3 regions of the Halomonas sp. GT genome follow, and region 3 is predicted to be linked to each of the others. Evidence: predicted binding sites of a transcription regulator. Region 3 holds the regulator's gene; each other region holds the start of a gene.
What was found. Region 3 encodes sigma-54, which starts transcription at its own class of promoters, with help from an activator protein. Its sites were predicted from a motif close to TGGCACNNNNNTTGCTNT; they were not measured.
Positions count from the first base shown of each region.

Region 1: glnA (glutamate--ammonia ligase) is a predicted target of sigma-54. The motif match lies at 3,043-3,060, and genes of this name have one in related genera.
Region 2: B6A39_RS17735 (amino acid ABC transporter substrate-binding protein) is a predicted target of sigma-54. The motif match lies at 4,151-4,168, and genes of this name have one in related genera.

Region 1 covers NZ_CP020562.1:230,777-238,525, reverse strand. Annotated here, with positions in the region: gene glnL (nitrogen regulation protein NR(II)) at 1-593, opposite strand, end outside; gene B6A39_RS01160 (DUF4124 domain-containing protein) at 786-1,301, opposite strand; gene glnA (glutamate--ammonia ligase) at 1,503-2,909, opposite strand; gene B6A39_RS01150 (hypothetical protein) at 3,381-4,004, shown strand; gene B6A39_RS01145 (acyltransferase family protein) at 4,035-5,060, opposite strand; gene B6A39_RS01140 (alpha/beta hydrolase) at 5,178-6,113, shown strand; gene B6A39_RS01135 (sensor domain-containing diguanylate cyclase) at 6,086-7,708, opposite strand.
Region 2 covers NZ_CP020562.1:3,920,801-3,928,549, reverse strand. Annotated here, with positions in the region: gene B6A39_RS17750 (amino acid ABC transporter ATP-binding protein) at 1-576, opposite strand, end outside; gene B6A39_RS17745 (amino acid ABC transporter permease) at 663-1,763, opposite strand; gene B6A39_RS17740 (amino acid ABC transporter permease) at 1,785-2,975, opposite strand; gene B6A39_RS17735 (amino acid ABC transporter substrate-binding protein) at 3,067-4,092, opposite strand; gene B6A39_RS17730 (amino acid ABC transporter substrate-binding protein) at 4,358-5,368, opposite strand; gene speE (polyamine aminopropyltransferase) at 5,475-6,335, opposite strand; gene hemE (uroporphyrinogen decarboxylase) at 6,335-7,447, opposite strand; gene ribA (GTP cyclohydrolase II) at 7,678-7,749, shown strand, end outside.
Region 3 covers NZ_CP020562.1:2,467,164-2,474,912, forward strand. Annotated here, with positions in the region: gene B6A39_RS11575 (KpsF/GutQ family sugar-phosphate isomerase) at 1-278, shown strand, start outside; gene B6A39_RS11580 (KdsC family phosphatase) at 312-854, shown strand; gene lptC (LPS export ABC transporter periplasmic protein LptC) at 854-1,426, shown strand; gene lptA (lipopolysaccharide transport periplasmic protein LptA) at 1,435-1,938, shown strand; gene lptB (LPS export ABC transporter ATP-binding protein) at 2,017-2,742, shown strand; gene B6A39_RS11600 (RNA polymerase factor sigma-54) at 2,848-4,263, shown strand; gene hpf (ribosome hibernation-promoting factor, HPF/YfiA family) at 4,361-4,669, shown strand; gene ptsN (PTS IIA-like nitrogen regulatory protein PtsN) at 4,674-5,144, shown strand; gene rapZ (RNase adapter RapZ) at 5,219-6,133, shown strand; gene B6A39_RS11620 (HPr family phosphocarrier protein) at 6,179-6,448, shown strand; gene pmbA (metalloprotease PmbA) at 6,501-7,749, opposite strand, start outside.

The DNA of each region.
Region 1 (7,749 bases), 1.9 Mb from region 3:
TCTAACACCTTATGGATGTTGACCGGCTCATGTTTGACAATGCGATTGGGGCCCAGCATGGAGTCGACCAAATCTCGCAGCCGATCCACCTCTTCAACAATAATGTGGGTAAATTCACGTAGTGCAGGGTCGTCTAGATCGCGCTCCAATAATTGGGCAGCACCGCGTATCCCACCTAAGGGGTTTTTAACTTCATGAGCCAAGCCCCGCGCTAATACTTTGATCGTCTCTTGCCGGGTGGTCAGCGCTTCTTCCCGGGAGATCTGCATTAGCCGATCACGGGGCTCTACTTCAAGTAATAGTTCATCGGCAGAAAGCGGGGTCACCGTGTAGTCCACCGTCAATGACTCGCTGTTCAGCGGCGTAATGCGTGCTTCGCGCTGGGTATAGGGATGAAAGGCATCCCGCGCCTTGGCGAGGACATCATCAATACTCTCATCGCCCCCTAGCAGCGTGTCTAAACTAATGCCCTGCACACGGCTAAAGCTCACCGCTAGCAGCGCTTCCGCTGCCGGGTTCATCCAGCAAACGCGGAGTTCACCGTCTAGCAGTAAGACTGCGGTGGTGAGGTGTTCAAGTAAGCGCTGGTACATGACGTATCCTGAAGCATCGCTGTAAAAATTAGCGTTATCGAGCGTATGAAAGAGAAACTGCAAAAAGCGCGCCAATTCAGCACAAACGACGATTTGCACGGCTAATGAGCAGGGGGCGGGGGTGTAGCGAGCTGTTATAGCGCAGTCCGGGCTGTCAGCTCGCTACCCATTGCACCATTATAGTGCATATGGCTAATCAGCAATAAAAATACTCACCTGAACAGTGCGGTGCTGAACACGCCCTGCACTGTCTAGTAGCTCTGCTTGCAGCTGGTGCTGGCCAGCCGCTAAACCTGCAAGCCAGAAAGCATCACTATGCAGCGCCGACTGACTTATCTCACCGTTCACCCGCAGTTGAATACGATGATCTTCTCGAAGCGGTGGGGCAACATTTACCACCACCGCGGTATGGTCGTTCTGAAGTGACGCCTCTGCCCGGGGAACCTCGATCACAAAACGGTCGTAGGGCATAAACGGCTGCCCAGGATGACCTTGTCGACGTGGTGACGATGTGACGGGGGGCGGTGACGTGGAGACACTGGGCAATGGCGCAAGCGTCATCACTTCGCCGCCACGCTCAGGGTTATCGGTAAACGTCACATTACCCTGCTCATCTACCACGCGGTACACCGTTTGCGACTGCGCAGCGCTTACCCACAGGCATAGCAGTAGCGTAGCCCCTGTGGATAAACACACTTTATATTGCATAACGTAGCCCCCTCATCGTTACTGGCGCACCTTCTTGGCTTACTACCATAAAAAAACCCCGCCTTGGCGGGGTTTTCAGGCTAATCACACCGCAAAGGTGATTTTAGCAGCGGTTCTTTCTTAAAAGCCGTTCATAAAAGCCGTTCTTAAAAGCCATTATTCTTAAAAACTGTTCTTAGAACCTGCTCTTAATAGCCGTTATTAACAGCTGTAGTACATATCGAACTCAATTGGATGAGTAGTCATGCGAATGCGCTCTACTTCTTCCATCTTGAGGTCGATGTATGCATCGATCATTTCATCAGTGAACACGCCACCTTCTGTCAAGAACGCGCGGTCTGCATCGAGTGCTTCCAACGCTTGATCCAGACTGTTGGCAACGGTCGGTACTGACTTACCTTCTTCAGGCGGCAGGTCATACAAGTTCTTATCCATAGCATCGCCAGGATGAATCTTGTTTTTAATACCGTCGATACCCGCCATCAACAAGGCAGAGAATGCTAAGTACGGGTTAGCCGTCGGATCAGGGAAACGTGTTTCTACACGCTTGCCTTTCGGGCTAGCGGTATACGGAATACGGATAGAGGCAGAACGGTTACGAGCACTGTAAGCCAGCATAACCGGCGCTTCGAAGCCTGGCACCAAACGCTTATACGAGTTAGTCGATGCGTTGGTGAAAGCGTTCAGAGCACGGGCGTGCTTGATAACACCACCAATGTAGTAAAGCGCCATTTCAGAAAGACCAGCGTATTCATCACCCGCGAACTGGTTTTGACCATCTTTCCAGAACGACTGGTGTACGTGCATACCAGACCCGTTGTCGCCTACAAGCGGCTTCGGCATGAACGTAGCGGTTTTGCCGTAAGCGTGGGCCACGTTGTGGATCACGTATTTCATTTCCTGAACTTCGTCAGCTTTCTTCACCAGCGTATTGAATTTAACGCCGATTTCGTTCTGACCCGCGTTAGCTACTTCGTGGTGGTGAACTTCAACGGTCTGGCCAATCGCTTCCAGGGTGTTACACATTGCACCACGAATATCGTGGAAGCTATCAACCGGGGGAACGGGGAAGTAGCCGCCTTTAACGCGCGGACGGTGACCCAAGTTGCCGCCCTCCACCTGATTACTGGTCGCCCAAGCGCCTTCGTCAGACGTAATTTTGTACATGGAACCCTGAATGTCAGATTTCCAATGGACTTCGTCGAAAATGAAGAACTCAGGCTCAGGGCCAAAGAAAGCGGTGTCGCCTAAGCCAGTGGACTGCAGGTAAGCTTCTGCGCGCTTGGCAATGGAACGCGGGTCACGGTCATAACCCTGCATAGTAGCAGGCTCAATGATGTCACAACGCAAGATAAGGGTAGCGTCTTCGGTGAAGGGGTCGAGGAAAGCAGTACCATCTTCAGGGCGCAGAATCATGTCGGATTCGTTGATGCCTTTCCAGCCCTCAATAGAGGAACCATCGAACATCTGACCATTTTCGAAAAACTCTTCGTCCACGTCCCGTGCCGGTACGGTGACGTGCTGCTCTTTACCGCGCGTGTCGGTGAAACGCAGGTCTACCCATTTAACATCATGTTCTTCGATTAGCGCGAGAGTCTTGGCTGACATAGTGTCCTCCGGTATGAACGTGGCTTAAGCTTGTGACAGTAAGCTACCGATAAAAAAGTTATTAAACAAACCGGCTATCGTTGTAGCACGCCGAGAGGCATCTGCCTACGACCCGCTAGCCGCTGGCTAATACAAAGCACGGAACATGCCAACTCTGCACCAATATGGCATAAAAAAATAGCAAGCCATTGTTTTATAAAAAATAAAAAAGAAAACATCGTGCTTCTTCATGTAGCAAAATGCTTTGAGAAAGAACGGATCCAGCCCTAAAAAATCACGTTACTGAGAAAATCGCACCAATAAAGATCAATCAGAGACCGATAAGCACCAATATAGTGCATCATAAGCGCCAATTATTTTCCTCATCACCGTAAACTTTAGCTTGATACCAAAAGAAACTCACACCTACAATTGATTACAAATAGATAGGCTTTATAACAAACAGGTTTCATAACACAGGAAGCCACTCACATGGGCACGGTCTGCTTTATTGTTGATGCGTCAGTCACAGGTGCCCTTTTACCACGTCACCTACGCGCTATTCGGCAAACAGGCTTAGCAGACCACATACTTCCCATTATCGTGACCAGCGCCACCGCCGATCTACGCATTCCAGACATTGAGCAACGCTACCGCGTTCACTTTCTGGTTACGCCTTCCCAGCCATTAGGCGCAAGGATCAATCAAGCAGCGTATCTCAGCCAAGCTGATTGGCTGCTGATTGCGATGCAGCAGCGGGCGTTAGCAGCCAAACTGTGGTGTTTACTCTACCCCCAGCTAGACACGTACACGCTGGATGCTTTTTTGATTGGCAGCGAACCTCCCCGCCTATCAGAACGGTTACTTCAGTGCTTCCTAGGCTCTGGTGTTGCTGTTCCTCCCTACATAGCCATCCGGCGCACGTGGTTAGAACGCTTAGGAGGCTTAGACCCAGAGCTAGATGAAACAGCACTTGCTGATTTATTACAGCGTCTTTATGCGTGTCCTACCCGCTTACAAACCTTCAGCCTAGAAGCATCAGGACTTACCCGTGACTCGCCATCAAGGAGTAATAAGCCTTCTCGTCCTCCCCCGAACTCACATACGGATACTTAACGTCTCTTATGGCTTAAGATCTCCTGCTGCTTAGACGTTCAAACGCTTGCCAAATAGCATTGCCCCCACCGTCGTGGTGTTAACCATATTATTCAACACGATAGAGCCAATACCGCCGACAAGAATTAACAGCACAGCATAGGCTATGAGCGGCAATGTAAAAGGTCCAACGACGACATCAGTTAAGGCAAAAAACATAGGATGGGCCAAATAAATACCGAACGAATACGCATTGATATAACGTATCCAGCGTGGCGCTTTACGACCTTTTAAGTAATGCATTAACCAGAGTGTAAACAGTACAAAGAAAGGTATTACCCACACCTCTTTTGAAGAGAAAGTTATCCAACCTGCGAACGTGAGCGCAACAATCAACGCCACAAACCCAAGTAGCCAAAAGGGATGCGACAAGCTTTGCATCCATTTAGGTTGCTCAAACGGATCAGCTTGAGGGGCCAGCGGGTAATAGCGAACTAACACCAGCGCCAGAAAAAACAGATATATCCACCCCAACGGCGCAATCCATAACAGATATCCAGGCGGCTCAACGTCCAACCAATACGCCAACCCCCAGTATGCCATGCTAACTAAGCACCCACCCCAGAGCCACGGCACAGGATTAAAGCGCCACAATCGGAAGTGGGTATAGCACCAATAAGCCGCGTAAAACTGCATGGCAATAATCAAAAAATAGCCATGCCATCCCGCATAAATAAAATACTCTTTAGCATTGTTTATAAAACCAACAGGGTTATCGCTATTCGCTAACCGCACCCACTCTGCCGTCGAGTAAATAAAGCCGTACACCAAATAAGGCAGCATGACGTATTTAACGCGCTGAAGAAGAAAACCAGGAGGTACCTGTTTATCGTATCGAACGGCAAAAACAAACACCGAGATAAACAAAAATATGGGTGTACCCAGCACCAGAGGAAGTCGCATTAGGTCGGTGACTACATTATCAACGCGCTGATTCAAGTGATCCAACCAATGAAACAGGAATACCGCGATACACCCGTAAGCACGCAGCCAATAAATCTCCTCGATTTTTTGCATCCGCTCCCTCTCTGATTCCTTGGCATCAGTCCGTTGGCTGCTACCTTCAGTAAATTGAACAGGGACTCACTCTGCGTTGTCCGACTACACTAACGCCATTAAATTCCGGGAGGCTTCGTGTTTGGAACATCAACAGCAAGACCCGTTACCCTGCTAACACGACATATTACGGGCCTAGTGAGTTGGCTTTTATTAAGCACTCACGCCTTAGCAGGCGATGTTTCTTACCAACAGTTTTTCTCGCCCACCTTAGGCCATGACTACCCTTATACCGTGTATTTACCTGATAACTATGACACGGAAGCGTCTACGCCTTACCCAGTGGTTTATTTACTTCATGGATCGTTTGGAAACGAGAAAGACTGGGTGACACGGGGCAAACTCCCCCAAACAGCTGACCGCTTAATCGCAGCTGGCCACCTGCCCCCGACGGTATTTATCATGCCCGGCAGCCGCAGTTGGTGGGTAGATGGTTACAACGAGGCAGCACGCAGCGCGTTCTTTGACGACTTACTGCCGCATATTGAAAGCACCTACCATGTCGGGAGTGAACGCCACTTGCGAGGCGTTGCGGGATTGTCTGCCGGCGGTTACGGCGCGCTTAATTTTGCCCTAGAGCGCCCCGAGCTGTTCGCAGCCGCTGCCGCCCTAAGCCCGGCCAGTTACGCACCAACGCCGCCTGCTAATTCATCAGCACGCCGACACCCAGCATTTTTAAATGAACAAGGTCAATTTGACCGCGAACGCTGGGAAGCGCTTAATTACACGGCCCACCTAGAAAATTACCGATTACACGTCACGCCGCGAACCACGGGAAAGCGCGACATATCGCCCGTGCCGCTTTATATCAGTGCGGGGCGTAGCGATGTTTACGATGCAGAATTTCACGCCCGCTTGTTACGCCAAACGATGGAACGCATTCAACCGGGCGACGTGCGACTTGATCTTTACCCCGGTGGCCACACCTGGCGCGTATGGCGAGCCAGCCTCCCTGCCGCCTTAAACTTTATGTTTCAGCATATCGATCAACCTGCCGATGACGTGGCTGAATAAAGTACCGCTTGGTTACGACCGTTGGCTTTTGCAACGTACATCGCTTGGTCGGCACAGTGCACCAAGGCTGCTTCTTCACTGGCGTGCAGCGGATAAACGGCAACACCAATACTTGCCGAAATAATGACCTGACAACCATCCAGTAAATACGGCTCTGCTAATGAATCGCACAGTTGGCTAGCGACACCTAACGCTTCGCTAGCCATTATTGGCCCACTCAGCATCGCCACAAATTCATCGCCACCAATTCGCCCAACCAAGTCATCCACACGCAACCGATGTCTCATACGTTGAGCAACCTGCACTAATAGCTGGTCGCCAACCGCATGCCCCATCTGATCATTTACAGGTTTAAAATTATCCAAATCAATAAACAGCAGCGCCAATTGGCGGTTTTCCCGCTCGCACCCCTCAAGCGCGTCAGCTAAGTGCGCAAAAAACTGCGCCCGGTTGGGCAATTGCGTTAAGGAATCCTGCTGAGCCAAACGGCGCACCCGCTCCTCCATTTCGCGGCGCGGAGTAATATCGTGCGAAATACCTAAAAAGCTGGTGACCTGCCCCTGCTCATCCAGCACCGGCGCACCATTCGTAAAATGCCAACGCCATTCACCATTGGCATGCTGCACCCGATACTCAATCATTCCCTGCGGCTCAGCCGTATGAAACACGTTGGCAATATAGTGACGGCAAGCGTCCAGATCTTCAGGATGAAGCACAAAACTCATATTGCGCCCCAGCACTTCTTCCACGCGATGCCCCAGAATACGCGGCCAATTAGGCGATACATAAGTAAGGTCCCCAGCCGCATTCAGGGTGTAGATAATATCGTTAGCCTGTTCTACCAATTGGCGAAAGCGCTGCTCACTGGCTTTTAATGCCGCTTCTAACACTTTACGTTGCGTAATATCGTTTGCGTAGCCTGTCCAAATCACGCTGCCATCTGGCTGGCGGTGCGGCCTATCATTCGCCTCTACCCATATCATGTTGCCATTACGATGAAACATTCTGAATTCGTACTGCCAAGGCCTCTGGGTACGCGCACTCTCCAGCGAACTTTCGATCACTGCATCTCTATCACTAGGGTGGATATTGGCTAGCAACGTTTGTGCATCAGCAAGCGCATCCGCCACGCTCACCCCAAACAGCTCCTCTACGCGTTCACCCACATAGCTATAGCACCATGTGTCATCTGACGAATAACGAAGCTGATAAACAAACCCAGGTAGTTGCTTAAGAAGCTCATCCAGCGATTCACCGAACGGCAGTGACGCCTGAAACAACGCCCCCTGTACCGCACGGTAATCACCCTCGACCACTGGAGAGAGCTGCAACTGCCATCCCCGCGATGATTTACCCCAACTGACATTTAGCCACTGCGGCTCTTGCTGTTCATCACAAGCGTCAATGGCAGCCATCACCGTCGCATGGTCAAGAGGAAAACAACGGCCCAGCGCCGTCTCACTCTCTTCCGACAACCAACCAACGACACGCCGAAAAGCCTTATTGCCATGCACATTAGACGAACGAGGCATTGAACGCTCAACGACAAAAAATGGCGTCACCGACTGTTCAAATAGCGCATGATGATTGGTCATCAAAGCTCCTCCACTATCTCTTGAACAGCCACGTTAAGCCC
Region 2 (7,749 bases), 1.5 Mb from region 3:
CACACACAGCATGGTCATGCCTTCATTAGCAAGCTCCACCATGACGTCTAGCACTTCCTTGATCATTTCTGGATCAAGTGCCGACGTTGGTTCGTCGAATAGCATCACGTCAGGGTGCATGCACAGTGAACGGGCAATGGCGACCCGCTGCTGCTGGCCGCCGGAAAGCTGACCCGGGTACTTAAGTGCCTGTTCGGCAATACGCACCCGCTCTAAGTACTGCATGGCCATTTCTTCCGCCTCGCGGCGTGGTTTTTTTTGCACCCACATTGGCGCTATACAGCAGTTTTCCAGCACTGTTAAGTGGGGGAAGAGATTGAAGTGCTGGAACACCATGCCCACGCTACGACGGATTTGCTCGATACGCTTAACGTCTTGTGTAAGCGGCACGCCGCCCACCACGATATCGCCTTGCTGATGCTCTTCCAGGTGGTTAATGCAGCGAATCAAGGTTGACTTGCCTGAGCCTGAAGGCCCGCAAATAACGATACGCTCGCCGCGCTTTACTTCCAGGTCGATATCGCGCAGCACGTGAAAATCGCCGTACCATTTATTGACGCCGCGCATTTCAACCATCAGGTCAGAAGTGGGGGTGCCAGAGATGTTGGTGGCTGCTTGAGTCATGTCTTTATCCTGCTAAAAAATCGTTAATAAAAGCGGCGTTAGCGCTTATGGCCGGTGTGCAGCTTGCGTTCTAAATACTGGCTATAGCGCGACATGCTGAAACAGAAGATCCAGAACATGAAGGCGGCAAAGACATAGCCTTCCAGCGAGAAGCCTAGCCAGCGTGAGTCGGCCAACGCCGCTTGTACGATCCCCAATAGGTCAAATAGCCCGATGATCATGACCAGGGTGGTGTCTTTAAACAGCGAAATGAAGGTGTTCACGATGCCGGGGATCATCATCTTCAGCGCCTGAGGAAGCACAATCAGGCCCATGCGTTTCCAGTAGGTCATGCCTAGCGCAGCGGCAGCCTCTTCCTGACCCTTAGGGATGGCCTGCAGGCCACCACGAATAACCTCGGCCATGTAGGCACTTTGGAACAGTGTTAAGCCGATTAGTGCGCGTACTAGGCGGTCGACGCTCATATCGGAAGGCAGGAAAAGCGGTAGCATTACCGAAGCCATGAACAGTACGGTAATCAGTGGTACCCCGCGCCAGAACTCGATGAATACCACGCAGAAGCTTTTCACAATGGGCATATTGGAGCGTCGCCCCAATGCCAGCACAATGCCGATTGGCAGCGCACCAACCATACCGACGGTGGCCAGCAGTAGGGTCAGCATTAAGCCACCCCAGCGGTGCGTGGGCACGCGAGGCATGTCAAAGTAGCCGCCGTGCAGCAGCACATAAGCAACGATGGGGAAACCGACGAGAGCGAATACCGCCACCCAACGTTTGAGGGGCAGGCGGGGAATTGCTAGCCAGGCTATCAGCGTAAAGAAGCCAGCAAAGACTATGTTGGCTCGCCAGATTTCTTCACGGGGATACAAGCCGTAGATAAACTGGGTAAAGCGTGCATTGATGAAGACCCAGCAAGCTCCTTCCCGAGAGCAGTCATCCCGTGTGGTACCTATCCAGTCAGCATTCAAAAACGCCCACTGAACGGTGGGAACAACAAGCAAATACAGTATGTAAAGCCCGATCAGGGTAAAGATGGTATTGATCGGGCCATTGAACAGATTGGCGCGTAGCCAAGCAACCGCCCCGACAGAACTACTGGGGGCTGGCCGCTCTTTAATGATTGTTTGATTATGGATCATGTAAACATCCTCACCGTCGGCCTAGCGTTCAACCAGTGCCACTCGGGCGTTGAACCAGTTCATAAACATGGACACCAGCAGGCTGATGGTTAGGTAGACCGCCATGGTCATCGCAATGACTTCAATGGCTTGGCCAGTCTGATTCAGCGTGGTGCCAGCAAACACCGAGACAAGGTCGGGATAACCGATGGCGGTTGCCAGCGATGAGTTCTTGATCAAGTTCAGGTACTGGCTGGTTAGCGGTGGAATAATGACGCGCAACGCCTGAGGGATAACCACCAGACGAAGAACCAAGTTGCGCGGCAGGCTTAGCGCCTGGGCGGCTTCTGTTTGCCCGTGAGAAATTGCCTGAATACCAGAGCGGACAATTTCAGCAATAAAGGAGGCGGTATAGATCGACAGGGCAAGCCAAAGCGCGAGGAACTCAGGGATCACCGTAATACCACCACGGAAATTAAAGCCGCGTAGTTCCGGCATTTCCCAGGTAACCGGCACACCGGTGGCAACGAGCACTAATAGCGGTAAGCCAAAAATCAGTAAAAACGAAATCCAATAGGCCGGCAGGCGTTTACCGGTGGCTTCATGGCGACGCTTGTTCCATATCACCAGGGCAATACTGGCAGCAATGGCGACAAGAAAGGTAAGGGGAATTAAGCCAAAACCAGACTCAAACAGCGGCTGGGGTAAGTACAGCCCGCGCACGTTGAGAAAAATAGCTTCACCAAATGCCATGCTCTCCCGCGCGCTTGGCAGCGTACGTAGTACGGCAAAGTACCAGAAGAAAATTTGCAGCAGCAGCGGAATGTTGCGGAAGGTTTCGATATAGGCGGTGGCTAAGCGCGCCAGTAGCCAGTTAGGCGACAGGCGGGCGATGCCAACAATAAAGCCAATGATGGTGGCAGCCAATACCCCTAGGCCACCTACCAGCAGTGTATTGAGTAAGCCGACCAGGAAGGTGCGGCCATAGGTGCTTTGGGAAGAGTAGTCGATCAGACTCTGCACAATTCCAAAGCCTGCGGTGTTGCCCAAGAAACCAAACCCGGTGGTGATACCACGTGCGGATAAGTTGTCTTGGACATTACCGACAATGTAGAGCAAAAAGGCTGCCACAGCAGCGACGAGCAGCAGCTGGAAGATAAGCGCACGTTTGGCACGGTCTCGCCAAAACGGCGGCTTGTGGCCAGCGGGGCGAGTGTTAGGACTTACGGACATGGAAGGCGTCTCCGCGGTACGGACGATCAATCAAATGGCCCGCCAAGGCCCCTGGAAGAATGGGGCGGCGGGCCGGGGTCAAACGAGACGCTTAGCGAATCGGCGGTGCGTACTGGAAACCACCTTGGTTCCACAGGGCGTTAACACCACGTTCAATCTCAAGCGGGGAGTCCATGCCCACATTGCGCTCAAAACTTTCGCCGTAGTTACCGACTTGGCTCAAGATGTTGTAGGCCCAATCAGCTTCTAAGCCCATACCTTCTCCGTAGTTGCCATCTTGACCAAGCAGGCGGGCAACATCAGGGTTATCAGAGTTGAGCATTTCTTCGGCATTTTCGCTGGTGACGCCATACTCTTCGCCGTTAAGCATGGCGAATAACGACCACTTCACGATGTTAAACCATACATCGTCGCCTTGGCGTACCACCGGGCCGAGCGGCTCTTTAGAGATAACGTCAGGCAGAATCATCGCGCCAGACGGGTCGTCTAGCTGAATACGCAGTGCGGCTAGCTGGGAAGTATCGGAAGTGAGAACGTCACAGCGGCCAGCTTGGAAGCCGCCAACGGTTTGCTCAGAGGTATCGAAAACGATGGGATCAAATTCCATGCCGTTGGCACGGAAGTAGTCTGCTAGGTTCAACTCAGTCGTGGTGCCAGACTGAATACAAATAGCGGCACCGTCCAGTTCAGACGCGCTGGAAATACCCAGGTCGCGGGAGACCATAAAGCCTTGGCCATCATAGAAGTTAACGCCAGTGAAGTTGAGGCCCAGCGTCGTGTCACGGGTGGTGGTCCACGTGGTGTTGCGTGAAAGTACGTCCACTTCACCAGATTGTAGGGCAGTGAAACGCTCTACAGCGTTCAGAGAAATATAGTTCACCGCATCCGCATCGCCGAGAACGGCAGCTGCAACGGCACGGCATACGTCAACGTCGAGTCCTTGCCAGTTACCTTCATCGTCCGGGGCGGAAAAACCTGGCAGGCCGTCACTGACCCCGCACTGTACTGCACCACGTTCCATTGTGTCTTCTAACGTATCAGCTTGGGCAGTGGCGACACCGGCCAACGTGATAGCGCCCGCAGAGGCCAGTAGTACCAAGTGTTTCTTATTCATCATGGTCGTTCCCCTTACTCGATTTAATGTCGTTATGCATGCAGATGCATGACACTAAAAGCTAGCAAGGAAGGTGCCAGAAAGGATATGTCGTCAAATTCAGCGCTTTTCAACGCAAAATGCCAGCTGTATACGAAAGTATTGGTGCAAAAAGGAACATTAGCGACTAGCGATTGCTCTATTTTGGTGCGAGTCGCTAACGTTGCTGATAGTTTTAGAATAGTAGGTTTAAGCGTTACAGATTAACGGGTTTGAAAGATAAACAGGATTAGCGAATAGGGGGTGCGTATTGAATGCCACCATCTTTCCACAAGGCGTTTAAGCCTCTGGCAATCTTGAAGTCAGAGTCAGCACCGACGTTTCTATCAAAGATATCGGCGTAGTTACCCACCTGCTTGATGATTTGGTACGCCCAATCGGTATTGATGCCCATTGGCTCACCAAAGTCACCATCTTGACCAAGCAGGCGCATGACATCAGGATTCTCCGAATTAAGCTGTTCATCTACGTTAGCTTGTGTAATGCCCAGCTCTTCCGCATTTAGCATGGCAAACAGCGACCACTTCACAAGATTGAACCATTGGTCGTCACCTTGACGAACGGCTGGGCCAAGGGGTTCTTTTGAGATGATGTCAGGAAGCACGACCGCCATGTCGGGATCAGCAAGCTGCATCCGCTGAGCATAAAGCTGGGAAGCATCAGAGCTTAAAACGTCGCAACGGCCTGCTTCAAAACCTGCAATAGATTGTTCGGGTGCATCAAATACGACGGTGTCATAGGTCATGTCGTTGATACGAAAGTAATCAGAAAGATTGAGTTCGCTGGTAGTGCCGGATTGGGTGCAAACTGCCGCGCCATCGAGTTCTTTGGCGCTTTGCACGCCAAGATCACTGGCCACCATAAAGGCTTGGCCATCGTAGTAACTCACGCCAGTAAAGTTCATTCCCATCGTTGTGTCACGGCTTGAGGTCCAGGTCGTGGTGCGTGATAGGACATCGACTTCGCCAGACTGCAAAGCAGTGAAACGCTCTACCGAGTCGAGTGGCACGAAATCTACTTTTGTCGCGTCGCCAAGCGCCGCAGCGGCAATGGCACGGCATACATCGGTGTCCAGGCCCCGGTATTGGTCGTTGTCATCTAATGATGAAAAGCCTGGCTGGGCAGCGTTAACGCCACAGCGCACGCTATCGCGCTCCTGAACGGTTTCCAGCGTGCTGGCCATGGCCATCGCGGGTACTAAAACACTAATTCCTAATCCCAACCAACGAACGGTTTTCATTTGTTATTCCTTAACGTGAAAGGGCAAGTAAGCGTAAGCTCAAAAACGTAAGCCCATAAAAAAGGCCGAGCAATGCTCGGCCTTTTGGCTATTCGCAGTCGCAGCGTTATGCGAAGGCTTTACGCATGAAAGGCGGCAGCGATAGTGCACCACGGTGAGCATCACCTGTGTAGTACTGTAGCGGCATTTCGTGCTCAGCGGCAGCCTGTTCGCGGAAGCTTTCAACGCTGGTTGCTTTACCGGCCAACGTGACACTCCACCAGCCAGACGGATACACCGGCTGTGGGAAGGGCAGCGTTGCCACGCTATCAAAGCCTGCTTCACGCATATCGTTACGCAGTTCGCGAATGATAGAGCCGCTGTGGTAAAGCGGTGATTCACTTTGCTGCACCATCACGCCGCCATTTTTTAGAATACGGTGGCAACGCTTCAGGAAATCAGTTTTGAACAACCCTTCTGCGGGGCCGACTGGGTCGGTAGAGTCGATAATCAGCACGTCGATGCTCTCATCGGCAGCGTCGTCTACCCACTTCACACCATCAGCGAACAGCAGCTCAGCACGTGGGTCGCCGTTAGCTTCTACCAGCGCTGGGAAGAAACGCTCGGCGGCCTTAGTCACTTCTTCATCGATATCGATTTGTGTCACTTTTTCAACGCTGGGGTGGCGTAATACTTCTTTTAATGTGCCGCAATCGCCGCCACCAATAATCACCACCCGTTTGGGATCTTGATGGGTGAACAGTGCGGGGTGGGCTATCATTTCATGATAGAGGAAGTTGTCGCGATCGGTCAGCATCACGCAGCCATCTAGCACCATCAGGTTGCCGTAGGTCTCCGTGGTATAGACTTCCAAGTGCTGGTAAGGGCTTTGCACATCCAGCAACTTTTCAGTGACTTTCAGCGAGAAAGCGCTGCCGTGGCTATCAAACACTTCGGTAAACCACTGGTCGTCGCGTAAATCGCTCATTACTTTGCTCCTGGACGCGGGGCGTTCGTTTGGGTAGGAATGCCTTGATGATACTGCGGGCTTAAATCGTGCAGCGCCTCCATAAAGGCGGTGACGTGATCGGGGTTGGTGAACTGGCTGATGCCATGGCCCAAGTTAAAGACGTGGCCCGGGCCGTGCCCATAGCTTTCCAACACGCGTGCAACTTCGGCTCGGATGGCAGAAGGGCGTGCGAACAACACATTCGGGTCGAGATTGCCTTGCAGCGCCACTTTATGGCCTACCCGTGCGCGGGCGTCGGAAAGTTCGGTGGACCAATCGATACCTAGCGCATCGGCGCCGGCGCAGGCAATATGTTCCAGCCACTGGCCGCCATTCTTGGTAAACAGAATGACCGGCACGCGGCGACCATCGTGTTCACGAATCAGGCCGGAGACAATTTGCTCCATGTAGCGCAGCGAAAATTCCAGGTAGGCGGGGGTAGATAGTGCGCCACCCCAGGTGTCAAAAATCTGTACTGCTTGAGCGCCAGCGCGAATTTGCGCGTTTAAGTAGTCGGTTACCGACTGTGCCAGGGTATCTAGCAATTGGTGCATGGTGTCTGGCGTATCGTAGAGCATGGTTTTCAGATGGCGGAAATCTTTGCTAGAACCGCCTTCCACCATGTAGGTGGCTAACGTCCAGGGGCTACCCGAAAAGCCAATCAACGGCATCCGGCCGTTCAGTTCACGACGAATGGTCGATACGGCGCGCATCACATAGTCGAGATCGCGCTCGGCATTGGGCACTGTTAACGCCGCCACCTCTTCTGGGGTGCGTACGGTTTTTCTGAATTTAGGGCCTTCGCCGGTTTCGAAATAGAGCCCCAAGCCCATCGCATCCGGGATTGTGAGGATGTCGGAGAATAGAATGGCGGCATCTAGCGGATAACGCTCAAGGGGTTGCAACGTTACTTCGCAGGCTAGGTCATGGTTGCGGCACAGATCCATAAAGCTGCCAGCATCGGCGCGGCTGGCGCGATATTCTGGCAGGTAACGGCCTGCTTGGCGCATCATCCACACCGGAGTGCGGTCGACGGGCTGGCGAGCCAGCGCACGAAGAAAACGGTCGTTTTGCAAAGGTGTGGTGGTCATAAACACTTGCTCTTGAGAAGTTTGCCCGCATTGTAAGGGAGTCATTGTACTTGAAGATAACGGTACTTGAAGATAACTGTGCTTGAAGATAGCAATTGTACTTAAAAACGTACTTAAAAACGTCTCTCCCTGTTGAGACCGTGAGGCCACCGCTGCTTCCTGGTAAACTGTTTTCTTATTTTTCCAACACCGGTGTGGTTAGCTGGTTTGGTTAATCAACGAGGTAACCTGTGACCATTCGCTTCATTGCCGCTTCCCGGCTGCCCACGCCTTGGGCCACATTCACCATGCACGGTTTCGAA
Region 3 (7,749 bases):
GATTTACCTGCGTAGTCGATAGCGAAGGACGCCTTGCCGGTGTTTATACCGACGGTGACTTACGCCGAACACTGGATCAGTTTCATGATTTACGTGATGTCCTAGTTGATGATGTTATGACACGCCCTGGAAAGCGTATCGGCCCCGATGTGTTAGCGGCTGAAGCAGTACGCATCATGGAAGACAGTCGAATTACCGCACTGGCAGTCGTGGATGATCAGCAGCGCCCCATTGGTGCACTGCATATGCATGACTTACTTGCTAGCGGTGTCATTTAATCGTTCTTTTCAAAAATTAATAACGGAGGCTTCATGGCCCTACCTGACGCTCTACAAGACCGGATTCGCCGCGTAAAATTACTTGCCATTGATGTTGACGGCATACTTACCGATGGTCGCCTCTATTTTCAAGCTGACGGTATCGAAATCAAAGCGTTTCATACCCAAGATGGCCATGGCCTCAAACTATTGAAGCGTGTCGGTATTCATGTTGCGTTAATTACTGGACGTGATTCCCCTATGGTCAGCCAACGTGCTGCCTCCTTGGGTATTAGCCATGTCTACCAAGGGTGTGAAGATAAACTCACTACGCTACGCGCGCTATGCCAACGCCTTGATATCACGCTAGAACAAGTTGCTTATTGTGGTGACGACCTACCAGATCTTGCTCCTATCAAACGATCTGGTGTCGGCATCACCGTCCCTAATGCTCCGGATTATATGCATACCCATGCAGACTGGATCACCGACCGGCTTGGTGGCCACGGCGCTGTACGTGAAATCTGCGACACTTTATTGATGTCTCAAGGCCATTGGGACGCTGTCTTAGATACGTATCTACACGGCCAATCGTAATGCGCTTTTGGGTTAAGAAACGCGTTTGGATAACCGCCATGGTACTTGCCTTAGGTGGCGTGCTGGTGTGGCTAGATCCGCGCGGCCCTCAAGACCAATCAATCGACCCTGAGGCTCGCGCTCAAGAGCCCGGCCATGTATTAGAAAATGCAGAAATAACTCTGTTTGGTGACACCGGTGCTATCCAACAATCGCTGACGACGCCACGCTTAGTCCATACCCCTCAAACGGCAATGACCGATGTCATCTCACCCAGGGCGATACTATTTGATAGCGAAGAGCGTCAATGGCTAGCGACAGCGGAGACCGGCACTCTAAATACTGACACGCAGGCACTCACTTTAGCTGGCTCAGCCCAATTACTTGCACCTGATGAAGGCTGGCAGTTGAATACAGAGTTACTACATTATGATGGCATCACCCGTCATGCTTGGAGCGATGCCGAAACCATACTTCAGCAACCGCCACAGCGCATAGACGCTACACGTATGGATGTATGGCTGGATGATAGCCAGATCCGCTTAACCAATAACGTGCGCGGCGTTCACCCGCCTGCCACTCGTTCTCAGTAGGAGTCGCGATGAACGCTCTTATTCGCACGGCACTCTTCGTCATTGCGCTACCCATTTCAGCGGCAGCGCTACCGGTTATGGCGCAAAGCCAAGCCCCCGTAGAAGTAGAGGCTGACCGTTTAGATCTCGATCAACGAGCAGGCACCGCTGTGTATTCTGGCAACGTCGATATTCGGCAGGGCAATATGCAGCTGCGCGGCGATCGCGTGGAGATTCAACGCAACGATGCTGGCGAACTATCGCGCGCTGTTGCAACCGGTGGACGCGCCTATATACGCAACCAGCTCGAAGACCAAGCAAGCCCAATGGAAGGCTGGGCGAAGCGCATTATTTATCATGTTGCCGAGCGTCGGGTAGAGCTAATTGACCAAGCGGAACTGACTCAGCAAGCAGACCGTTTTGAAGGTGGGCGATTAGAGTATTTTATCGACCAAGGTGTGGTTCAGGCACGTTCCGATGTTAGTGGTGGTGAACCACAACGTATCCGCATGACTCTTCAGCCGGAACAATAGGAGTGCCCAGTGGCGACAAATAACGCAGAGCCTGCACCTCAAACCACAGCCTCAGAACCAGCATCAGAAACAGCGCCGATAAAAACACTTTATGCCCATCACTTAGCCAAAAGCTATAAACGCCGCCGTGTCGTTAAGGATATTAATCTAGAGATATCTCAAGGCAGCGTGGTAGGGCTGCTGGGGCCCAATGGCGCAGGCAAAACGACATCGTTTTATATGATCGTCGGTTTGGTAAAGTCTGACGCTGGAAAGGTTGGCATTGATGAGCTTGATTTAACCCATGCGCCCATGCATGAACGTGCAATGGCAGGCATTGGATACTTGCCTCAGGAAGCTTCTATTTTTCGCAAACTTTCCGTCGCTGACAACATCATGGCCATTCTGGAAACTCGCAAAGAACTCGATCGTAGCGCCCGGGAGCAGCGCCTTGAGTCGCTACTGGAAGATTTCCACATCACACACATTCGTGACAACTTCGGCATGAGTCTTTCGGGCGGAGAGCGTAGACGTGTTGAGATTGCTCGCTCCCTCGCGACAGAGCCTGCCTTTATCCTGCTTGATGAGCCGTTTGCCGGCGTTGATCCAATCTCAGTGGGCGATATTAAAACGATCATTCGAGCCCTCAAAAAACGTCATATCGGCGTGTTAATTACTGACCATAACGTCAGGGAAACACTAGATATTTGCGATATCGCCTACATTGTAGGTGACGGCCATATCATCGCCAGTGGTCCACCTCAGGAAATTCTCAACAACCAGCGGGTTAGAGACGTTTATTTGGGGGCTGATTTCCGCCTGTAAACAGTCACCTGCAGAAAAAATAGTATTGGTGGCATGCTTATTGCACTTGCACCAAGCCATAACTCGCACTAGGGTGGAGCTTTCTGATTAACGAGTGGTTCTCAGATGGTCATGAAAGCTTCTCTTCAATTGCGTATCGGTACACAGCTGACCATGACACCTCAGCTGCAGCAGGCCATTGCCCTGTTACAGCTATCAACGCTGGACCTCCGTCAAGAAATTCAGCAGGCACTTGATGCCAACCCTATGCTTGAGCAGGAAGATGAGTTCGGCGAACAGGCCGTTAGTGAACCCCAGGAAGCTGAATGGTCTGAAAGCATTCCTAACGAACTCTCTACTGACAGCGATTGGTCAGACACTTACCAAGACCTAGGCAGCCATGGTGTCAGCAGCGAAGGGCCTGACTTTGAGCGGCAAGCTGCTGGCCAAAGTTTGCATGGCCACTTACTTTGGCAACTCGCCATGACAGACTTTTCGCCACGCGACCATGCCATTGCTGAAAGCCTTATCGATGCACTGGATGCCAATGGCTACTTAACCCAGCCTCTCAATGACCTTCGCGAAGGACTTAAAGCCCAAGGACATGAAGGCCTTAGCCAACGTGAGGTTGAAACAACCTTGCTTCGTCTTCAACAGTTTGAGCCAACCGGCGTGTTTGCTCGCGACCTGCGGGAATGCTTAATGCTGCAGCTCGCTTCACTACCCGAAGATACACCGCTGCTCATGCCTGCCAAGCGGTTAGTACGTCAATTTCTTGAAGCACTCGGCAAAGATGATGTGCGTCTGCTAAAGCGGCGGTTAAGTCTGGATGATGAGCAGCTTGATGACGTAATTCGCTTGATCCGCAGCCTTGATCCTCGCCCAGGAAGTGCCTTTGGCGACACCGATGACAGCTATGTAACGCCAGATTTAGTCGTACGCCATGACCACGAAGGATGGCACCTGGAGCTAAACCCAGAGGCGTTGCCTCGCTTACGCATTCAACCTGACTACGCAAGCCTCATCAAACGGGCTGACAAGAGCCAGGATAACCAATTTTTAAAAGAGCATCTTCAAGAAGCTCGCTGGCTCATCAAGAGCCTTTCTAGCCGAAATGATACGCTACTGCGGGTGGGCCGAGAAATCATAGCTCGCCAGATAGGCTTTCTGGAACACGGCGAAGAAGCCATGAAACCGCTGATTTTAGCCGATATCGCAGACGCCGTAGAAATGCATGAATCCACTATTTCCAGGGTCACCACCCAGAAATACATTCATACTCCGCGCGGAGTGTTTGAACTCAAATACTTCTTTTCAAGCCAAGTAAGTAACCAGGACGGCGGTGACAGTCACTCCAGCACCGCCATCCGGGCTCGAATCAAAAAACTGGTGCAAGATGAACCGCCCGGGAAACCTCTCTCAGACAGCCGCCTCGTGTCGCTATTGGAAGAGGGTGGCATTAGTGTGGCAAGGCGAACGGTGGCCAAATATCGCGAGTCGATGGGCATACCCTCTTCAAGCGAACGCCGCCGTTTACGCTAATAAAGCAGTGCTAACGAACAAAGTCTGTCTAAGGGCTTTGCAATAGCGCAAAAAGGGTTACAATCGAAGAACAGTCCGATGGATAAGGAGCACGTCAATGCAAGTAAATATCACTGGTCATCACGTAGATCTGACTGACGCCTTGCGTGACTATGTAAATGAGAAGCTGGAACGCGTTGAGCGCCATTATGACAATATCACCACCGTACAAGTGACCTTATCTGTTGAAAAGGAGCGTCAGCAAGCTGCCTGCACCCTGCATGCTGCAGGTGCCGATCTACACGCAGAAGCATTAGACAACGATATGTACGCTGCGATTGATGCACTAGCGGACAAAATTGACCGTCAACTCGTTAAACACAAGGAAAAAGCACAAGCTCGCGCCCAAGGCGCTGGCGTGCGTTAACTCAATGACGTTGGAAACTATTCTTCCCCCGGAGCGCGTGCTGTATGACGTCCCCGGGGGCAGCAAAAAAAGAGTGCTGGAGTTTTTCAGCACCTTTATTGCGCAAAACACGCCAAGCCTAGATAGCCAAGAAGTCTTCAGCCGCCTGATTGGTCGCGAGCGCCTGGGCAGCACTGGAATAGGCAACGGCGTTGCTATTCCTCACGCCCGTAGCCCTCATTGCAGCTCACCTATCGCTGGTTTTTTAAAGTTAGCTGAGCCCGTGGATTTCGATGCTATCGATGGCGATCCCGTCGATCTTGTTTTCGTCCTTTTAGTTCCCGAAGAGGCAGACGACACGCACTTAGCCTTATTAGGGCAAGTAGCGTCTATCATGAACAGCGTTGACACACGTCAGCAGCTTCGTAAAGCGGCTAGCCAGCGTGAGCTATTGGACCTTATAACAGCAAAAATTCGTGAACAATCTGTTACCTAGATGGTCCACCGCTAGACACTGCCTACTAATTTAACGTTAACCTCCATTTTTATTGGCATGCCAAGAGAAACTCTATGCAACTGGTGATCATTAGCGGCCGTTCAGGGTCCGGTAAATCTATCGCCTTACAAGCGTTAGAAGATCTTGGCTATTGTGCCATCGATAATTTGCCCGCCATGCTACTCGGCTCCCTTGTGGATGAGCTTCGTGAGCAAGGCGCACGTCCCCAACTAGCGGTAAGTATCGATGCGCGTAATTTACCAGCTGCGCTAAAGCAGCTGCCAAAAATGCTTGAATCTTTGCGTCAGAAAAGCATTCACTTCCAGGTTATCTATCTAACCACCGATGCCAGAATTCTTCTTGAGCGATACTCAGCTACGCGTCGTCGTCACCCTCTTACGCGTGATAGTGACATGACGCTTGAAGAGGCCATCAATAAAGAAGAAGAAACCCTACTCGACATCCGTGATCTTGCTGACCTAATGATCGACACATCGCGTCTATCGGTTCATGACCTCCGCCGCAGGATAACGGATCAAGTTGCCCAACAGCGTGAAGATAGATTAACGCTGACCCTAGAGTCATTTGGCTATAAACGCGGTGTCCCACTTGATGCCGATCTCGTCTTTGACGTGCGCTGCTTACCAAACCCCTACTGGGACCCTACGCTGCGCCAATACACTGGGCGTGACGCGAACATCATCAACTTTCTGAAGGGATATCCCGTCGTAGAAGAAATGCGCAATGATATCCAGACATGGTTGGAAAAGTGGCTACCCGCTTACCAAAATAGCCAGCGCAGTTATATGACGATTGCTATTGGCTGTACCGGCGGGCAGCACCGCTCTGTCTATATGGTGGAACAACTGGCGCAAATGCTGGTTAAACAAGCGGGAGAGGTTCAACTCCGTCATCGTGAGCTAGGCTTGCAGTACACTCTTAGTGAACAGCAGCCCTCCACATCCTCGCCTTCAACAAACGCACAATAAGCAACGCTTTTTCTTCACGACCCCACTCGGCAAAAAGGAACCAGAGTGCCAGAAAGAACCTTAACACTCACTAATCAGCGCGGCCTTCATGCTCGTGCAGCGACGAAACTCGTCAAGTGTGGCCAACAGTTTTCGGCCAATATTCACGTTTACAAACAACAGCAAATGGCAGATGCGGCCAACATTATGTCGTTATTGATGCTGGCCGCTCCCTGTGGCACTGAACTTAGAATCCATGCGGAAGGCGACGACGCCGAACAAGCACTAGAGGCCATTGAAGCACTGTTCGACGCACGTTTTGATGAAGACCACTAACATCAGTAAAACAGCGTCAGCCAACGTGTTAACTGAACTGTTACCTCCGTTGTTAGTTACCAGCGACGGTCATTGCATCAATTAGCCAGCTACCCGTGTGAATACTGCCACGGGTATCAATGTCATCACCGACAGCTACCAAACCCGCAAACATGCTATTCAAATTACTGGCAATGGTGAACTCCTCAATAGGGTGCTGTATTTCGCCATTTTCAACCCAAAAGCCGGCAGCGCCTCGCGAATAGTCGCCTGTTACGCCGTTAACCCCCTGCCCCATTAGTTCAGTCACCCAAATGCCACGCCCCATCTGCTTCAGCAAGTCATCGCGGGGCGTCAGCGGCGCTAACAAACGTAAATTACGCGCACCGCCAGCATTACCTGTAGATTGCATGCCTAAGCGCCGCGCACTGTAAGCAGACAGCATATAGCTGGCAACGCTACCCTGCTCAATAAAGCGATTGTTGCGAGTCTGAACGCCCTCAGCATCAAACGGCGAGCTAGCCGTCGCTCCGACCTCCATAGGCCGTTCTTCCAGGCCAAACCAGCTCGGGAATAGCGAGCTACCTAAACGATCACATAAGAAAGAGGATTCGCGATAAAGCGCTCCACCTGCCAACGCCCCCATTAAGTGACCTACCAGGCCGCTGGAAAGTGACGGGTCGAATAGCACCGGGAAGGTGCCTGTTGGCGGCCGTTGAGCACCTAACCGACGTAGCGTGCGTGACGCCGCTTCGCGGCCAACCTCCGCAGGGTCTCGAAGCATGGCAGGATTACGAGCCGAAGTATAATCGTAATCGCGCTGCATCCCCTTCTCATCCTGTGCAATCAGCATGCAGGAAAGTGAATGACTACTGCCTTTCTGGGTACCGAGGAAACCGTGGCTGTTAGCGTAAACTCGCACTCCCTCACCGCTAGATAGCGAAGCGCCTTCCGACTGGTGAATCCCCACCACATCACGCCCTGCTTTCTCACACGCCAGCGCCAAATCGATTGCTTCGTCTGTCGTCAACGCCCATGGATAATGTACTTTAAGATCAGGCAGGTCAGTTGCCATTAGCGACGCATCTGCTAACCCTGCGGCAGGATCCTCACCTGTATAACGAGCAATTGCCAGGGCCTTCTCCACCGTGGCTTTAATTGACGCACTGCTGGCATCGGTAGACGAGGCGCTGCCCTTGCGCTGCCCAACATATAGCGTAATGGCAATTCCTTGATCACGTGAAAGTTCGACAGTTTCCACCTCACCAAGACGCACGCTTATCCCAAGGCCTTGATCTACACTAGCGCCGACTTCAGCAGCA